DNA from 4 places in the Priestia sp. P5 genome. Region 1 is predicted to be linked to each of the others. Evidence: predicted binding sites of a transcription regulator. Region 1 holds the regulator's gene; each other region holds the start of a gene.

Region 1 (4,476 bases):
GTATGTTATCCTCACCTACATCCTTATGCAGTTTTCAGGAGTTATTGGTATACCGCTGTTAAAATTAACAGGAATGTTTGATCAATATCCAGTTCGAACAGCGAATGTCATGCTTTTGACTTATTGGACCATCATTAGCTTTATCCTTGGTTTACTTATTGTCTTACTGCTGCTGCGCCGTGACATGTCCATGCGTATAGAACATGCGGGAACAACGGTAACTGTGGTCTGGTCAGTCCTTGGAGTGTTCCTGGCTATGGCTGGTCAAGCTGTAGCAGGTATGATTGAGCACGCTCTTGGCATTACCCAAGTATCTGAAAACACACAAAATATTGTTAATCTTGTTAAAGCAACGCCGTTCCTCATTGTCGTTACGTCTGTTATTGGACCAATTCTAGAAGAGATTATTTTTCGAAAGATTATTTTCGGCTCTCTTCACAAACGATATAATTTCTTTGTCTCTGCATTTATTAGTTCCCTTATTTTCGCTGCCGTACACTGGGATTTTAAACATTTGCTCGTGTATACAGCCATGGGATTTGTTTTTGCATTCCTTTATGCAAGAACAAAACTAATTATTGTACCCATTATTGCTCACGTGTTGATGAATACAATCGTTATTTTATCTCAAACTATTTTTGCAGATAAAATTATAGAAATGCAAAAGCAAGCAGAACAAATGCAGTTTATTTTTGGAGGCATGTTTTTATGAAGAATATCCCTTTAACACGAGGGTTTATTTATATTATTATGGGGGTTTTATTCACCTACCTGGCTATTCAAAATGCTCAGGAAACCGTGTGGAATTTCCCCACAATCTTATTTGCACTCGTAGCCGCGTTCGATTTCAGATTTGCGGTTCGCATTTTTATCTTGCACTATAAAATTAAAAAGTTGCAGCAGCAATATAAAAATCAAGATGATTCATCTAAATAAAAAAACCACTGTTTCAGTGGTTTTTTTTACATACTAACATCTTCTCTTTCTTGCTCTGCCCTTGCCTTTAACACTTTGCGATACGAAATGCGGGAAATAATGATGCTGATTTCATACAAAATTAAGAGCGGCACTGTCACCATCATGTGCGAGAGCAATTCCGGTGGTGTAATAAGTGCGGCAATAACTAGCAGTACGAAATAGGCATACTTTCGAATTTGAGATAAAAACATAGGCGTGATAATTCCTAATCGCGTCAAAAACATGACGACAACAGGAAGCTGAAACAACAGCCCAAAAGGCAGTGTGAGCTGCATTAAAAAAGAAAAGTATTCATTAATGCCAATCACTTGGTTTACATTCAGCTCATCAGAAACGCGCGTCATAAAATCGACGACAAATGGAAACAACACAAAATAAGAAAAAGAGACACCGCCGATAAAGAGAAAAATGGAAACAGGAATATATCCAAGCGTTACCTTACGCTCTTTTTCATATAAACCAGGACTAATAAATGCCCAAAGTTGATACAGTGCAACAGGAGCTGCAAGTACACAGCCAATAATAACAGCAAACTGCATATAAATCTTAACTGGATCTGTTAGCCTAAATGCATTCATCGTTAAATTTTTTGCCTCATCAGCATGCTGTAAATAGACAATAACCTTATCCGCTATAAAAAAGCCAGCAACTGTGGCAATGACAAAGAAAAATAAAACAATTAAAATGCGTTTTCGCAGCTCTCCTATATGATCATATATTGACATTTCTTGTTCGGTCATACTATGATCACCCTTTTACTCTTTGTCATCTACTTGACGCTGTTTATCTTTTTCACGATCATCTGATGCACCGCTAGCGGCATGCTTAAACTCTCTAAGCGTTTGCCCGACTGATCTTCCTAGCTCCGGTAACCGTTTCGGCCCAAAAATAAGCAGTGCTACAATCGCAATAATAATCCAACTGCCTGCTCCAATCCCCATATTCCCACTCTCCTTATTAATTTAGACTTAAGGAAATCGTAACACAGTCCATCTTATTCAACAGGATAATTTTTCAAAAAGTAGACAAGCGACTGTAATTCTACAGCCAGATCAATATGATGCAGTCGAATCTCATCCGGTACGTTTAAGCGTGCAGGAGTGAAGTTTAAAATCCCTTTAATTCCGCAATTCACTAAACGATCGGTAATTTGCTGAGCCACAGTGGCAGGAACTGTTAAAATCGCCACTGAGATATCATCACTCATATAATCTTCCAATTGGTCAAGGTGATAAACCGGCACGTCGCCTACTTTTGTACCGACTTTATCTTCTATCACATCAAAAGCGCACTCAATTTTGGTGTTATTATTTTTAATAAAATTATAATTTAAAAAGGCCGTTCCCAGATTCCCTACGCCAATAAGTGCTACTTTCGTTACTTCATCTTGGTCTAACGTTTTACGGAAAAATGTAAGTAAATAATTCACATTGTAGCCGTATCCCTTTTTCCCTAATGCTCCAAAGTAAGAAAAATCCCGGCGAATAGTAGCAGAATCAACTTTCACTGCCTCACTTAACTCCGCTGACGAAACACGCTGTTTACCAGAAGCATGCAAGTTTTTTAAAAAACGATAATAAAGCGGCAATCGTTTAGCCGTTGCTTGTGGTATTTTTAATTGTTCAGTGTTCACGTTGTACCCCCTCAGTTCATGTATGTCATTACTAACATTTTCAAGTCATATTGCATTACCTTTCACAAAGCCTCAACCGCTTTGAGGTAGCGCTTCCAATTCTCTCTCTTTTCTCTTGTTTTATATATACTCCGCTTCACACCCCGACGCCTTTTGTCTATCCAGCACTACTTAAAGTCGGTAGCTAGAACGAAGCAATTAGCCCTTCAAAGGATCCGTTTGTTAGTCATGACGGATTTTCTACATCCATCATATATAAGTTCAGAGATGCACTTATCTCTTATTTTAACATAGTATCCTGTATAAAATGTGCAGGTAAAATCATTTTATTTCATGAATCAAAACATTCGCTTCATCATTTGTTCTTGTCCCTCTGCAAATTACAAACGCTTGTAGGAAGAACTTGTAGTTGAAAATATGTTAAAATACACTATGGATATACTACTAGAGGTGAAAAAATGATTATTCTACAATTGAACGGTATTACAAAATACTATGGGGCAGAACCCATTTTATCGAATATAAAGTTAGAAGTACAATCAAAAGACCGCATTGCCCTAGTGGGACGAAACGGTGCTGGTAAATCAACTTTATTAAAAATTATTGCTGAGCAGCTTTCTTATGACAGCGGAGAAATTATTAAACCTAAAGGTGTTTCCATTGATTATATGGGACAAGATACAGTTCTTGAGTCAACACTCTCCATATGGGAAGAAATGATGACGGTCTTTGCTCCGTTAAAGAAGATGGAAAAAGAATTACGTACGCTTGAAACAAAGATGGGCGATCCAGACATTTTTAATGATTCAGTTCAATACGAAAAACTAACCAAAGAGTACGATCAGCTTCAAGTAACGTTCAAAGATTTAGGCGGCTATCAATATGAAGCGGATACACGATCTATTCTTCACGGTTTCCGTTTTTCAAACTTTGACTATAGCACCCCTATTTCCTCCTTGAGCGGTGGACAAAAAACGCGCTTGGCTCTTGCAAAACTGCTTTTAACAAAGCCAGACTTGCTTATTCTGGATGAGCCTACCAACCACTTAGATATTGAAACTTTAGCATGGCTGGAACAGTTTCTGCAAGGGTATGAAGGAGCTATTTTAATTGTTTCACACGATCGTTACTTCCTTGATAAGGTCGTAAATCAAGTGTATGAAGTCACACAAAAAACAACGGTCAAGTACACGGGCAACTACTCTAAATACCTTGTACAAAAAGCAGAGCGATATGAAAAAGAGTTGCGTCAGTACGAAAAGCAGCAAGATGAAGTCGCAAAACTAAATGATTTTATTCAGCGAAACATCGCCCGCGCATCGACTACAAAACGTGCGCAAAGCAGACGTAAGCAGCTCGATCGAATGGAGTTAATAAATCGACCTAACGAAGGCGAAAAATCAGCTAGTTTTTCGTTTGAAATTGAGCGTCAAAGCGGAAATGAAGTCTTAAACCTCGAAAACGTGTCCATCGGATATGATGAACACAAATACGTCGTCCAAGACGCAAACCTTCGGATTAAAAAAGGTGAAAGCCTTGCGTTGGTTGGCCCTAATGGAGTTGGGAAATCTACGTTATTAAAAGGTATTGTGGATAAACTAAGTTTCAAGACTGGAACCATTTCTTTTGGCTCAAACGTAATGGTTGGTTATTACGACCAAGAGCAAGCTAATTTAACGTCTAATAAAACCGTTTTAAATGAGCTTTGGGATGACTACCCATCCAAACCTGAGAAAGAAATTCGTACAGCGCTTGGAAATTTTCTGTTTTCAGGTGATGATGTACTGAAAATCGTTTCCACGCTTAGCGGTGGTGAAAAAGCACGTTTGGCTCTTGCGAAGCTTATGCTTCAAAAAGCTAATTTC
Region 2 (4,476 bases), on a different contig from region 1:
TCCTGTAAACACACCGCCGTCTGTAGAAAACAAGCCCACAGCCAACGTGCCCCATATTCCCGAAGCAGCGTGTACAGGAAAAGCTCCTACAGGATCGTCGATTTGACGTGCTTCGAGCCAGTTTGTAGCTGCCATCATTAATAAGCCAGATACAGCTCCAATAAAAATAGCAGATGGTGTGTTAACAAAAGCGCACCCCGCCGTAATGCCAACCAGTCCGGCAAGCGATCCATTTATTACAGAAGGTGCATCTGAACGGTTGTAGCGAAATAAAGTATAAAATAAAGTAGCTGCTCCGCCTGCTGCTGCTGATAACATTGTGACAATAGCAATGTGACCAATTCTAACGTCAGTGGCACTTAGCGTACTTCCTGCATTAAACCCGAACCATCCAAACCATAATAAAAAAGCACCCACTGATGCAAGCGGCAAATTGCTTGGAAGAGAAACAGAACTAATTCCATTTTTCGTGAACTTCCCTTTTCTCGGTCCAATCATGATTGCAGCTGCTAAAGCTGAAAAACCGCCAAGAGCATGGATCACTGCCGAACCGGCAAAATCAAGCATCCCTAGCTTACTAATCCATCCGCCTCCCCAAATCCAGTGTCCGGCTATAGGATAAATAAATGTAGTCATTAAAATCGCATATAAAAGATATGCGCGGAAATTAATTCGTTCTGCCACCGCTCCAGAAACGATAGAAATGACCGCAATAACAAACGCACATTGAAACAGCCAAAACGTTTCAAGCCCAATTGGAATGTCAAGGTGCGATAAATTACCTGAGAGCGCAAAACCGCTTTTACCGACGATTCCACCTAAATCATCGCCGTACATTAATCCAAACCCAATTAAATAGAAACAAAGCGTTCCTATTGTAATATCAGCGAATACTTTCATAATAATATTCACGCTATTCTTATAGCGGACAAAACCTGCCTCTAGCAAGGCAAAGCCGCCTTCCATTAACAAAATCATCGCTGCTGTTAATACAACCCACGTTGTATTTATACCTAAACTTAGTTCATTAACACTCATATCCCAACGCCTCCACTGCTTTTTAATCGTTTTATTTCTTGTACAATAGCAGGCGAAAGCGTAATTTCACTTGTTTCTTCATTTTCTGCTTTTATTAATTCAAGAACTTCATGAAGTTCTCGCATTTGTGCTTTAAGGTGATCAATTTTTTTAAAGCGTTCCTTTACGTATACCATATACTCGACCGCTTGATGCTGACTTAAAGGACGCCCGGTAAAAAATTTACGAAACGGTGATAGTGATTGATACCAAGCTTCTTCAGCACGTTTCTTCTCTTCGTATTTACTAATTTTCGTTTTTATATCTTCTATTTCTTGTGCTTTAGCTTCTTTTAACTTCATTATAAATTCAATTAATTTTAATTGAGGCAATGTAATGACCACATTATGATAAAGTTCATCCACTATAACCATGTTATATCTCCTTACATAAGATGTTATATTCTGATTATATGTAGAACAACATAGTAAGTCAATGTAATTTTTTGAAAACTCTTTAAATAGTAAATGCGCCCTATCTTTTTAATACTTATAGAATATTAAGTTCGTATGTGTTGAAATATGACGTTATTTGTTTTATCGTAGGAAGAGGAATCATGTTAGTTCCCTATTTTAATTTTATTTACCTAGGCAATTATTCGCTTTATTTTTTATAAACTTTTATTAAACAAAGGGTTACGAGGTTCTTCACTTATTTTTTCAACGAAATGAGTTGATTTTATCTCGTATTAAAATTAAAATAGAATTATGTGCAAGATTTCACAACTTCACAATGTAGTTTGAAAGTCTAGCAGATAACTAGGAACTACATATGCAACAGTATCCAGCAAAGGAGGACTTTTCATGTCTCAATCAACTATTCAAAAATCAGCTGCAGAGGAAAATGCTGCTGTACAAACAGAAGCGGCAGTTAACAAAGGTCAAGCGGATGTGTTAGATCAATTGTTAAAGCCTGAAGTACAAGAAGCTCTTACTGTTCTTGTAGATAATTTACCAAAATTATCTGAAATGGTAACGGTGCTTACAAAAACTTACGACGTTGCGCAATCATTATTAACTGACGACGTATTAAAAGAAGATCTACTTGGTGGAGTAAAAGAATTTATCGAGCCAGTAGAAGGAACAGTAAAAGGTCTTGCAGCTACTGCAATCGAAGCAAACGATCGTGCAGAAGCAAATGCTTCTAATTCAATCGGTTTATTCGGTTTATTACGCATGCTTAAAGATCCACAAGCTCAAAAACTATTCCGCTTTGCACAAGCGTATTTAGACATTACAAACGAAAAACAAAAATAATTTTCATTAAAAAGTGTGGACGGAGGATCGACTATGTCAAAACATATTTTAATTTTAGGCGGCGGTTACGGTGGTTTATTAACTGCAATGACAGCTCGCCAACACCTAAGTGCGGATGAAGCAAAAATTACAGTAGTGAACCGTTTTGCTACTCACCAAATCATTACAGAATTACACCGTCTAGCTGTAGGCGGCGTTTCTGAACAAGCGGTAGCTTTACCACTTGATAAATTACTTAAAAACTACAACGTTGATTTAAAAATTGCAACGGTAAAAGAAATCTCACCAGATCAACGTGAAGTATCTCTTGAAGATGGTACAAAATTAAGCTACGACTACCTTGTTACAGCTTTAGGTAGTGAAACTGCTTACTTCGGTATCCCTGGTTTAGAAGAGCACAGCTTCGTTCTTAAATCAGTAAATGATGCAAACCGTTTACGTGCGCACGTAGAAGCTTGTATCGCTGAATACAGCAAAACAAAAAATAAAGCTGACGGTACAATCGTAGTTGGCGGTGGCGGATTAACAGGTATCGAACTTGTTGGTGAATACGCTGACTTAATGCCAAGCCTATGTCTAAAACACGGTGTTGATCCAAAAGAAATTTCTCTATACTGTGTAGAAGCAGCTCCTACAGTTCTTCCAGGCTTCCCTGCTGAATTAGTAGAGCGCGCTCAATCAAGCTTAACAAAACGTGGCGTTACATTTGTTACTGGTACACCTGTAACAAAAATGGATGCTACAACTGTTGAACTTAAAGACGGCAGCAAAATTGAAACAAAAACAATGGTATGGACTGGCGGAGTTCAAGGTAACTCTGTAGTTGCTAACTCAGGTATCGAAGTAAACCGCGGTCGTGCACTTGTAAATGAATTCTTACAATCTACATCTCATAAAGATGTATTCCTTGCTGGTGACTCAGCGGTTGTAATGGGTCCAGAAGGTCGCCCTTACCCACCTACTGCTCAATTAGCTTGGCAAATGGGTGAAGTTGTAGGCGTGAACTTAGCAGTAGCTATTCGCGGCGGAGCAATGGAATCATTCGTTCCTGTCTTCTCTGGTACACTAGGAAGTCTTGGACGCAAAGATGCAATTGGTACAATCGGCGGAAACAAAACGCAATTAAAAGGTTTACCAGCATCACTTATGAAAGAAGCAAGTAACGTTCGTTACTTATCTCATATTAAAGGATTATTTGCATTAGCTTATTAATCCGTCTTAAAACGAAAGAGGAATTCTCCTCTTTCGTTTTTTTATTTACATAAGCCAAGAAATAAGAAGCGGCAGCGTAATCAACGACAAAATAGCACTAATGACAAAAGCAGATGCGGTTTCGTTTTCCAAACTTTCAAACCGCAAAGCAATCATCGCAGCTACAGCAGACCCAGGAAAAGCTACCAGTAAAATAGCTTTTGTCACTTCATCTGAAGACAATCCTATCCATACTGCAATTCCGAGCATAACGATGGGTTGAACCGCTACTTTTAAGACAGCGATCCCAAGCGCGCCTTTACTGAAGTTAATTTTTCCAATTCCAATCGTTACTCCTACCGCAAACAAAGCTGCTCCCGATGTGATACTTCCGATTTGATCAAGCATATCCTGTAAAAGTTTAGGTGACTGAAAGCCGCAAAGCGTTAAAATCACTCCAATTAACGGTACACATGCCAAAGGCTCAGATAGACCATGCAAAATAGAATGAACTGTTACTTTGAATAAACTTGTTTTCTCTTCCCCTTCTTTTCGCCCCCGTTGTCCAACGGTTCCTAAAATCGTTGCCAGCGGATCTAAAATCGCGTTTACCACTATTCCTGTTATAGCAATTGGAATCGCTACGGCGCCTGCACCAAACAATCCTCCGAGTACTGGAATGCCCATAAAAGCAAACGTTGGCTGAGCTGAGTTTAGGGCAAACATAGAAGAAGAAGTTAACGTATGCTTCCCTGCATACTTCACGACGAGCAATATAATGAGGTAAAACCCGACGATTCCTAAAATCAGCGCTACTAAAAACGGCCATTCGTCTATGAGTGTTTTTCTTGGCGTTGTCGTTACACCTACAAATAGGTGTGCAGGAAGCGCAAACTTCGTTACTAATGTGTTGAGCCCCTTAGACGTTTGCTTATCAAATTTTTTAAAGTGC
Region 3 (4,476 bases), on a different contig from region 1:
CATTTTTACTTTATGAGGCGTCCATAATCCTTCAAATTTTTTCTCAAGCGCAATGCCAACGCCCATTGAATCCTGCGTGCCAAATCGGCAAAACTGTTCGCCGACGCATGTTTTCACCGTCCGCAGCGACTTACCGTACGCGTAGCCAGAAGGCATATCTAACTCTTCCCATACGCTAGGCAAATCTTCTTTTTTAACACCAAACAAATCAAGACGCTGCCCACCCGTCACTTTTACGAGCGGAATCTCATATTTATCAACAACATCTGCAATTTTTCGTAAATCTTCTGCATTAGTGACGCCTCCGTACATGCGAGGAACAACAGAATACGTGCCGTCTTTTTGAATATTCGCGTGCATCCGTTCATTCACAAATCTTGATTCGCGTTCATCAACGTATCCGGTTGGATTCACCATACCTAAATAATAGTTTAGCGCCGGACGGCATTTCGAACAGCCTTCTTCATTATTCCATCCGAGTACATTCATAACTTCACGCGTATGCGAAAGTCCTTTTGCTTTGATTTCTTCGACAACTTCATCTCGTGACAGAGTCGTACAGCCGCAAATCGCTTCTTTTTGAGCCGCCGCGTCAAAATCAGCGCCAAGAGTATGCTGAAGCACTTCCGCTACAAGCGGTTTACACCCTCCGCAAGAGCGAGAGGCACTTGTACAAGCTTTGATTTCATCAACCGATGAGCATCCTTGTTTTTGGATAGCTTCCACAATCGTACCTTTTGTTACGCCGTTACAGCCGCAAATAATATCATCTGCACTCATACTTGCGACTAAGCTTTCACCGGCGTTACCGCCAGACGGCTGTAAAATCGACACTTTCGCGACATCGGATACATCTTCTTGCTTTTGAATCATTGAAAACAGTCGATTTCCGTCGCTGCTGTCTCCAAAAAGAACGGCTCCTACGATTTGATTCCCTCGCAAAACAAGCTTTTTATAAATGCCGTCTTGTTCATCGAACACTTTGATCGCTTTTTTCTCTTCATCTTCTGTGAAGTCTCCTGCCGAAAACACTTCAACACCTGATACTTTTAGCTGCGTGGATAAAACCGATCCTTCATAAGGCACTTTTTCTGCCCCGCAAATCGCTTTTGCTAATGCTTTTCCTTGCTCATACAAAGGTGCTACCAGTCCGTATACCATTCCTCTATGCTCTGCACATTCTCCAACGGCGTAGATGTTTGGGATATCCGTTTGCATATAGTCATTCACGACAATTCCTCGGTTTACGTTAAGTCCCGCTGCTTTTGCAAGCTGAACATTTGGTTTAATTCCAACGGCCATCACGACTAAATCAGCTTCTAAAAACGTCCCGTCTTTAAAGGATAGCCCTTCAACTCGCTCATCGCCGACGATTTCCCCCGTTTGTTTTTCAAGCAAAAACTTCATACCTTGTTTTTCTAATTCGTTTTGAAGCAGTTTGCCGGCAGTTGGATCAAGCTGGCGTTCCATTAAATACGGAGCTAGATGAATCACAGATACGTCCATTCCTAAATTTAAAAGTCCGCGCGCCGCTTCTAATCCAAGCAGTCCGCCTCCAATAACCGCTGCTTTTTTATACTGCTGAGATGCCTGCAGCATTTCATCCGTGTCTTTTATATCTCGAAAAGCCGTAACTCCTTTTTTATCAGACCCTGGAATCGGAAGAATAAAAGGAAGAGAGCCCGTTGCTAAAATTAACTCATCATACGATTCTACTCTGCCGCTGTTTGTCGCTACTTCTTTTTTTACTGAATCGATACTAGTAACCGTTTCGCCCGTATATAATGTAATATTGTTTTCTTGATACCAGTTCCAATCGTTTAACGTAATGTCTTCAACATTCGTATCTCCTTGCAGCACTTTTGATAGTAAAATACGATTATAGTTCGGATGCGGCTCGCTTCCGAAAATCGTAATTTCAAACGTTTCGCTTGAAACCTTCAATACTTCTTCAATCGCTCGAACTCCAGCCATTCCATTTCCAATCAATACGAGTTTCTTTTTTTGCATCTTCCATTCCTCCCCTGGCGTCTATACCTGCTTGTTTCAAAGATATATTTTCTATGCATCTTTAAAGATACATTTAAGATATATGAATTTTCTGAATCGTTCAACTTATGTGTTAGGTTATCTAACACAGTTATGGTATGTATGCGATTCCATTACTTTAACAGCAAGCAAAAAAAATAAATGATCTAATGATGTTATTTGTATCATCCTTTGCATTTTATTTTGTGATATTTTTCACAACATTAATGTAGCAAGAATAAATAACCTGAGCTATGATAAAAATCACTCCCATTAAAAATGATTAATGGTTTCATAGTCTCGTTTTAATTACTTGGGTTAGTATCTTATCATTTATCTTTTATCAGCATGTAAACTGATTATTGCCTGTATCACAGACCGAGCAATCCTAAATGTTTATATACCAAAAATAATAATCCCAAAAAATTCTTTATAAAGAATTTTTTAGATAAACTGTTCTTTATAGTATTTACTATCTCCCTTGAATTCTTTATAATGAAATAATGAAACCTTTATAAAGAACAGAACGGAGAATCATCATGCCACTCGTAAACATTAAAAAACTTTGGACACCTTTAGAGATTTTTGGCTTTAAGCTTTATAAGTGCAGAGACACAAAAAGCTATTACTATAAAACAAGGAAAAGTCATAATCTAATAAAACTATAAAAAGACAAGCCCTCTTTCTTTTGAAAGAGGGCTTGTCTTTTTATTCTCCTGTAAACCAATTCACAACGTACTCTCCCCACACCTCATTTCCTTTTTTTGTTAAATTACCGCTGTCTTTATTTATATACTCTCCTAAATGAAAGGGCCAAATGAGCGAGTGATTCATATAATATACCCAGTTTGCTTCAGATACTCCCCTGATTGCTTCTACCCCTTCTTCATAGGACTCCGTTTGTGAAATGTACGGCTGTGAAGGCTGAATCATAAGGGTTTTTTTCAAGTCTTTAAGCTGATGAATCAGCTTGTCTGTATTTTCAAGCGTCTCATCTAGCGTAAGGTGCTGATAATCATTTTTAAGAGGGGCTTCAAACAGAATAATGTTTGGCTGAAGTTGATCAATTTGATCAGCAATATGTGAGGATAAAAGCTCATCCGTTGTCCCGTTACCATATGAAAGTGTTTTAACCGTAAATACATCACGTCCATATGTAGCTGCTAGCTCTTTTTTTACCTGCTGAGGCCACCCTGCTTCCTTTGCGGATGTGGCAATTACAAGAGTCAGAGGTTTTTTATTTGCGATAGATGACTGGATTTGCTTTGTGATAAAGTCTGGAAGATTTTTTGTATAAGCAGATACATCGGAAAACTGTTTTTCTTTATGTACCACAGCAGTTTTTACTTCACTTGCCTGCGCTTCCGTTTGCTCCTGCCAGTGCTGCGTCCCCGCATACATCACCGCCCCGCACAAAACAGCCGCCGCCACATTTACCCCAATCATTGCCTTCATTCAATCTCCCCTTTACCCGTTTTAAAAAACCAAATATATCCTATCCACCAAACTTACATTCAACAAAATAAACAAATGGACGAACACAAAAATACTTCACTGAATCTGCCCTCAAAGGTCCACCTATCCGGATGAGGCCAGCCCGCAAGGGAGGGACTCATCCGGATAGGTCTAGCAACTCTACCATCACCGCTCTTCCGTGATGGTAGAGTTGCTACATCGATAATAGATATAGAAATAATTATAGATTAGTAGAAATTGGAATGGGGGACCTTTCGTACGTAAAATCTCTACAAATACACGTATACTTCGCATATTTCCTAGCGAAACATGAAGTTTCCGGGGAAATTACGTCACGTTTCTTAAAAAGAAAACATAATGTACATTCATTCGCGCATGTGATCTTCCCCTTGTACAGTAGAGATACCGGCGGAATACAGCAAAAACGCGTTTTTGAAAAAGGAATGCTACATGCAAAAAAGCTCGTTTGATCAAATTGCTTCATCTTTTCATCCATTAATTGTATCGATGATTAAAAAGTTTCACATTTACAAAGACTACGACGAATATTATCAAATTGCGTTGATTGGTTTATGGAGAGCGTATCAAAAATTTGACGAAAACAAAGGCTCTTTTTCCGCTTATGCCTACACAACCGTGCGCGGTACGATCCTTTCTCATTTAAAAGGCACCATTTTATACGAAGAACGTGAAACACCTGCTGAGCAGAACCTGCTTTCACTGAACGAAGATCCCGCTCTTCCCGTTCCGCTAGAAAGTGAAATCATCGAGCAGCATATCGAACACTTAACAGGGAGAGAAAAAATCTATGTACTCGAACATCTGCTAGAAGGCTACTCGTATAAAGATATTGCCTACAAATACGGAGTCTCCACGGGGGCCGTTAAAAACTGGGGAAAAGCTGCTCGCAAAAAGCTAAAGGCCTCACTTCTTCAGGAGTAAGAAAAGGAGGAAGCTTATGATAAGCTTCCT
Region 4 (4,476 bases), on a different contig from region 1:
CTAGCTTTTAACTTCTACCGCATTATAGGTGGGATTGGTGTTGGCTTAGCATCAGCCATTTGTCCCATCTATATAGGAGAAATTGCACCGGCAGATATTCGCGGCAGGTTGGTATCGTTCAATCAATTTATGATTATTTTTGGAATGTTAGTCGTTTACTTCGTGAATTGGGGTATTGCAAATGGGGAAACCTTAGAATGGATTAATGATGTAGGTTGGAGATACATGTTTGCTTCAGGAGCTATTCCAGCTTTACTCTTTGCAGCACTCTTGTTTTTAGTTCCTGAAACGCCTCGCTACTTAGCTATACAGAATCAAGATCAAAAAGCTTTAGCCATACTAACTAAAATTAATGGACCTTCAGAAGCGAAATCAATTTTAGAAGATATTAAACAAACAATTTCTACCAATGTTTCGTCTGAAAAATTATTGGCATATGGAAAATTAGTTATCGTTGTAGGTATACTGCTTTCTGTATTCCAACAGTTTGTAGGAATCAATGTAGCTCTATATTATGCTCCGCGTATTTTTGAAAGCATGGGAGCAGCTAAAGGTTCTTCTATGCTGCAAACCATTATTATGGGATTAGTAAACGTTATTTTTACAGTAATTGCAATTTTGACGGTTGATCGTTTGGGAAGAAAACCTTTATTAATAACAGGGTCTATCGGAATGGCCATTGGAATGTTCGGTGTAGCAAGCATGGCTTTTTCAAACATCATTGGTATAGGGACGCTTGTATTTATCATTATTTATACAGCTTCCTTCATGATGTCATGGGGACCAATTTGTTGGGTGCTCATTTCAGAGATTTTTCCTAATAAAATTAGAGGTCGTGCTGTGGCTATTGCCGTAGCTGCTCAGTGGGCGGCTAACTATTTTATTTCCTCTACATATCCCGTGATGATGGAATATAGCGGAGGATTAACATATGGTTTTTACGGTTTAATGAGTGTACTTTCTGCTTTATTTGTCTGGAAATTTGTTCCTGAAACAAAAGGTAGAACTCTTGAACAAATGGAAAATATGTGGAGAAAAAAACAAGGGGCTTCAAAGAGTAAGAAAGCCATATAACTATTGAGCTTTTACTTAGAGAAAAGATGAATATAAAACTTTCAGAAACACCTAAAATATCTTTAGGTGTTTTTAATATGTAATCTTTATGAAGAAAGTAGATAGCTTTTTTAAAAGATATTGCTATAGTGATAAGTCTCTTTGAAAATAGAAATATAGTTTTCTTTATGAGGAGTGTTTCATCTTAAATATAAATAACGGTGCAATGAATTTACAAAAAATCTGGGGGCATCCGCTATATACTGAATATTCTAAATAATTAAAGTATGATCATGCTTCATGGGTTCCCGCGTACCAAAATCAGAAAATGATTGATTGGATGTTTCAGCAGGTCAAATAGGCAAATCAGTAAATGTTAAAACTCAATACTTCATCTAGTACTTATAAAAAACTCTTTCAGTTAATAAAAACGGGAAGAGTTTTTTTCTTTTATTAGGCTAGTCACAAGGCAATGCTGACCTTCCTCTTACACACCACATTTACCCAAATATGTGACGAAATTATGGTAAAGGTATTCAAAATAGATAAAAACCGCTTCAAGTGTGATAAATATCACACCTTTTAATGATACAACATGATAATTTTTTAGGAGTAAGCAATATGTCATGACAAATTTCAATATGTTAGGAGGTTATTAGCTCTTTGAACCGTTGAGATGCATCTCTAATATGAACGTTTATATATCATTATTATGTACAGAGATTTAGAGGAAGGGAGCCTGAACTTAGGTGAGAAAGCAAAAACCAACGCATATTAGCAAGTTAATCATTCTCTCCGTATTCATCACAATTTTTTTAGCAGGCTGTGATAGTCGTTATTTGATTTTAAATCCGCAGGGGGCGGTGGCTCAAAAAGAATACCAGTTAATTATTTTTTCCATAATTTTATGCACAATTGTTGTTATTCCTGTTTTAGGTCTGCTTGTGTATATCGTTTTACGCTACCGTGATAAGCCTGGAAACAAGGCTCCGTATCGGCCAGACTGGGACGATAGCAAGCGTCTTGAATTTATTTGGTGGGGGATCCCTATTATTATTATCGGTATTTTGGGTTTCGCTACGGCCAAGACGACGTATGACTTAGTAGATCCGCCGCAAAAAGATGTAAAGCCACTAACAATTGAAGTAACATCTCTTGATTGGAAATGGTTATTTCAATATCCGGATCAAGATATTGCGACAGTCAACTATGTAGAAATTCCAAAAGGTGTGCCTGTTCAATTCGTGCTAACGTCAGATGCACCGATGAATTCTTTCTGGGTACCCCAGCTGGGAGGACAATTATATACCATGCCGGGAATGGCAATGGGGCTTTGGTTACAAGCTGATCACAAGGGAGAATATTTTGGTTCAGGCGCTAATTTTACGGGTGAAGGGTTTGCTCATATGAACTTTAAAGTTAAATCTACATCGACAAAAGAATTTAATCAGTGGGTAAAGCAAGTGAAAGAAACATCACCTGCTTTAACAAAAGCTGATTATAACAATCTCGCAAAACAAGGTCTTTCCTTGGAAAAATCGTATTCTACCATTCCTAAAGGCTTATTCCAAGAAATTGTCATTAAAAACGGTGGTCAATATTATAGTCAGCATCACCATATGAAAAACAAAGACATGAAGACTATGAATGTGGCTTCTGAAGAACAAGTACATGCACAGCATGAGCACCAGGAAGGAGGAAACTAAGTTGTTAGACAAATTAAAAGATTTTTCATCTCATTTTTTTGTGACTGGAGAACCGATGATTTATGGAGCAGATGTCGCCATTTTGTTAACACTAGCCGGTATTATTTTTGTTCTTACGTATCTTAAAAAATGGAAGTGGCTATGGCGTGAGTGGCTCACAACGGTGGATCATAAAAAAATTGGTATTATGTATATGCTTTCTTCATTGTTAATGCTGTTTCGAGGCGGAGTAGATGCATTATTAATGCGTATGCAACTAGCATTCCCTCAGTGGCATTTTCTAGATTCTAATCATTACAACGAAATTTTTACTACGCACGGAACCATTATGATTCTATTTATGGCAATGCCGCTTATGTTTGCGTTCTTTAACATTGTTGTACCGCTTCAAATTGGAGCAAGAGATGTCGCCTATCCTTTTTTAAACGCGGTAAGCTTTTGGCTATTTTTCTTTGGCGCCATGCTTTTTAATTTGTCGTTTGTAATCGGCGGCTCGCCAGATGCAGGATGGTTGAGTTATCCGCCGCTTTCTGGCATGCAGTTCAGTCCTGGACCAGGTCAAGATTTTTATATTTGGGGTATTCAAATATCAGGTATTGGCAGCTTGGCTTCTGGAATTAATTTTATTATGACTATTTTAAAAATGCGTGCGCCGGGCATGAAACTTATGCATATGCCGTTATTCACGTGGTCTGTTCTAGCAAGCTGTATTATTATCATTTTCGCGTTTCCTGTATTAACCGTAACGCTTGCTTTATTGTTTATTGACCGCTTCTTTGACGGACATTTATTTACTATGACCGGCGGAGGAAATCCGATGATGTACATTAACTTAATTTGGATGTGGGGACATCCTGAAGTGTATATCGTTGTACTTCCTGCATTCGGCATTTTTTCTGAAATCGTTGCAACGTTTTCTCAAAAGAAGATATTTGGCTATAAGTCTATGGTTTTTTCAATGATGATTATTAGCGTTCTATCGTATTTCACATGGGTGCATCATTTCTTTACGATGGGTGCAGGCGCTAATGTGAATGTGTTTTTTGCTATTACGACGATGGCTATCGGAATTCCAACGGGTGTTAAAGTGTTCAACTGGTTATTTACGATGTTCCGCGGCCGTATTCAAATAACGCAGCCAATGCTATGGACAATTGCTTTTATCCCGTGCTTTGTTGTGGGAGGAGCAACCGGTGTTATGCTTTCAGCAGCTCCCGCAGACTATCAGTATCATAATAGCTACTTTTTAGTTGCACACTTTCACCAAGTGTTAATCGGAGGCGTTGTATTCGGCTTTTTTGCAGGTTTGTACTATTGGTGGCCAAAAATGTTTGGCTTTAAGTTAAATGACCGTCTTGGCAAATGGGCGTTTTGGACGTGGAATATTGGTTTTTATGTATGCTTCATGCCTCAGTATGCATTAGGGTTTATGGGAATGACACGCCGTATTTATACGTACGACTTTGACATGGGCTGGGGACCGCTGAACGTTATCTCTACAGTCGGAGCTTTCTTTATGGGCATAGGGTTTATCTTTCAAGCATGGCAGATTCTTCATGGCATTAAGTACGGAGAACGAGATGTAACAGGGGATCCTTGGAATGGACGTACATTAGAATGGTCCATCCCTTCACCGCCGCCGCACTACAATTTTGCAGTGATTCCAACAGTAACGGGGCAAGATACATGGTGGACAATAAAAGAAGAAAGAAAAAAG

The links. Region 1 encodes Rex, which represses fermentation and respiration genes when NADH is low (regulators of the CRP and FNR family bind a similar motif). Its sites were predicted from a motif close to TTGTGAAATATTTCACAA; they were not measured.
Region 2: MMB69_RS11425 (DUF1641 domain-containing protein) is a predicted target of Rex. The motif match lies at 1,785-1,802, and genes of this name have one in related genera.
Region 3: nirB (nitrite reductase large subunit NirB) is a predicted target of Rex. The motif match lies at 2,233-2,250, and genes of this name have one in related genera.
Region 4: MMB69_RS15345 (ubiquinol oxidase subunit II) is a predicted target of Rex. The motif match lies at 1,615-1,632, and genes of this name have one in related genera.

Annotation. Positions count from the first base shown of each region.
Region 1 is NZ_JAKWFJ010000011.1:10,725-15,200, forward strand. It holds gene MMB69_RS26805 (CPBP family intramembrane glutamic endopeptidase) at 1-712, shown strand, start outside; gene MMB69_RS26810 (YdiK family protein) at 709-936, shown strand; gene tatC (twin-arginine translocase subunit TatC) at 963-1,718, opposite strand; gene tatA (twin-arginine translocase TatA/TatE family subunit) at 1,734-1,919, opposite strand; gene MMB69_RS26825 (redox-sensing transcriptional repressor Rex) at 1,973-2,611, opposite strand; gene MMB69_RS26830 (ABC-F family ATP-binding cassette domain-containing protein) at 3,070-4,476, shown strand, end outside.
Region 2 is NZ_JAKWFJ010000001.1:2,112,788-2,117,263, reverse strand. It holds gene MMB69_RS11435 (ammonium transporter) at 1-1,038, opposite strand, end outside; gene MMB69_RS11430 (hypothetical protein) at 1,035-1,451, opposite strand; gene MMB69_RS11425 (DUF1641 domain-containing protein) at 1,881-2,333, shown strand; gene MMB69_RS11420 (NAD(P)/FAD-dependent oxidoreductase) at 2,367-3,545, shown strand; gene MMB69_RS11415 (AEC family transporter) at 3,591-4,476, opposite strand, start outside.
Region 3 is NZ_JAKWFJ010000002.1:561,839-566,314, reverse strand. It holds gene nirB (nitrite reductase large subunit NirB) at 1-2,010, opposite strand, end outside; gene MMB69_RS19610 (SGNH/GDSL hydrolase family protein) at 2,737-3,483, opposite strand; gene MMB69_RS19605 (sigma-70 family RNA polymerase sigma factor) at 3,955-4,446, shown strand.
Region 4 is NZ_JAKWFJ010000001.1:2,883,647-2,888,122, reverse strand. It holds gene xylE (D-xylose transporter XylE) at 1-1,074, shown strand, start outside; gene MMB69_RS15345 (ubiquinol oxidase subunit II) at 1,803-2,759, shown strand; gene qoxB (cytochrome aa3 quinol oxidase subunit I) at 2,761-4,476, shown strand, end outside.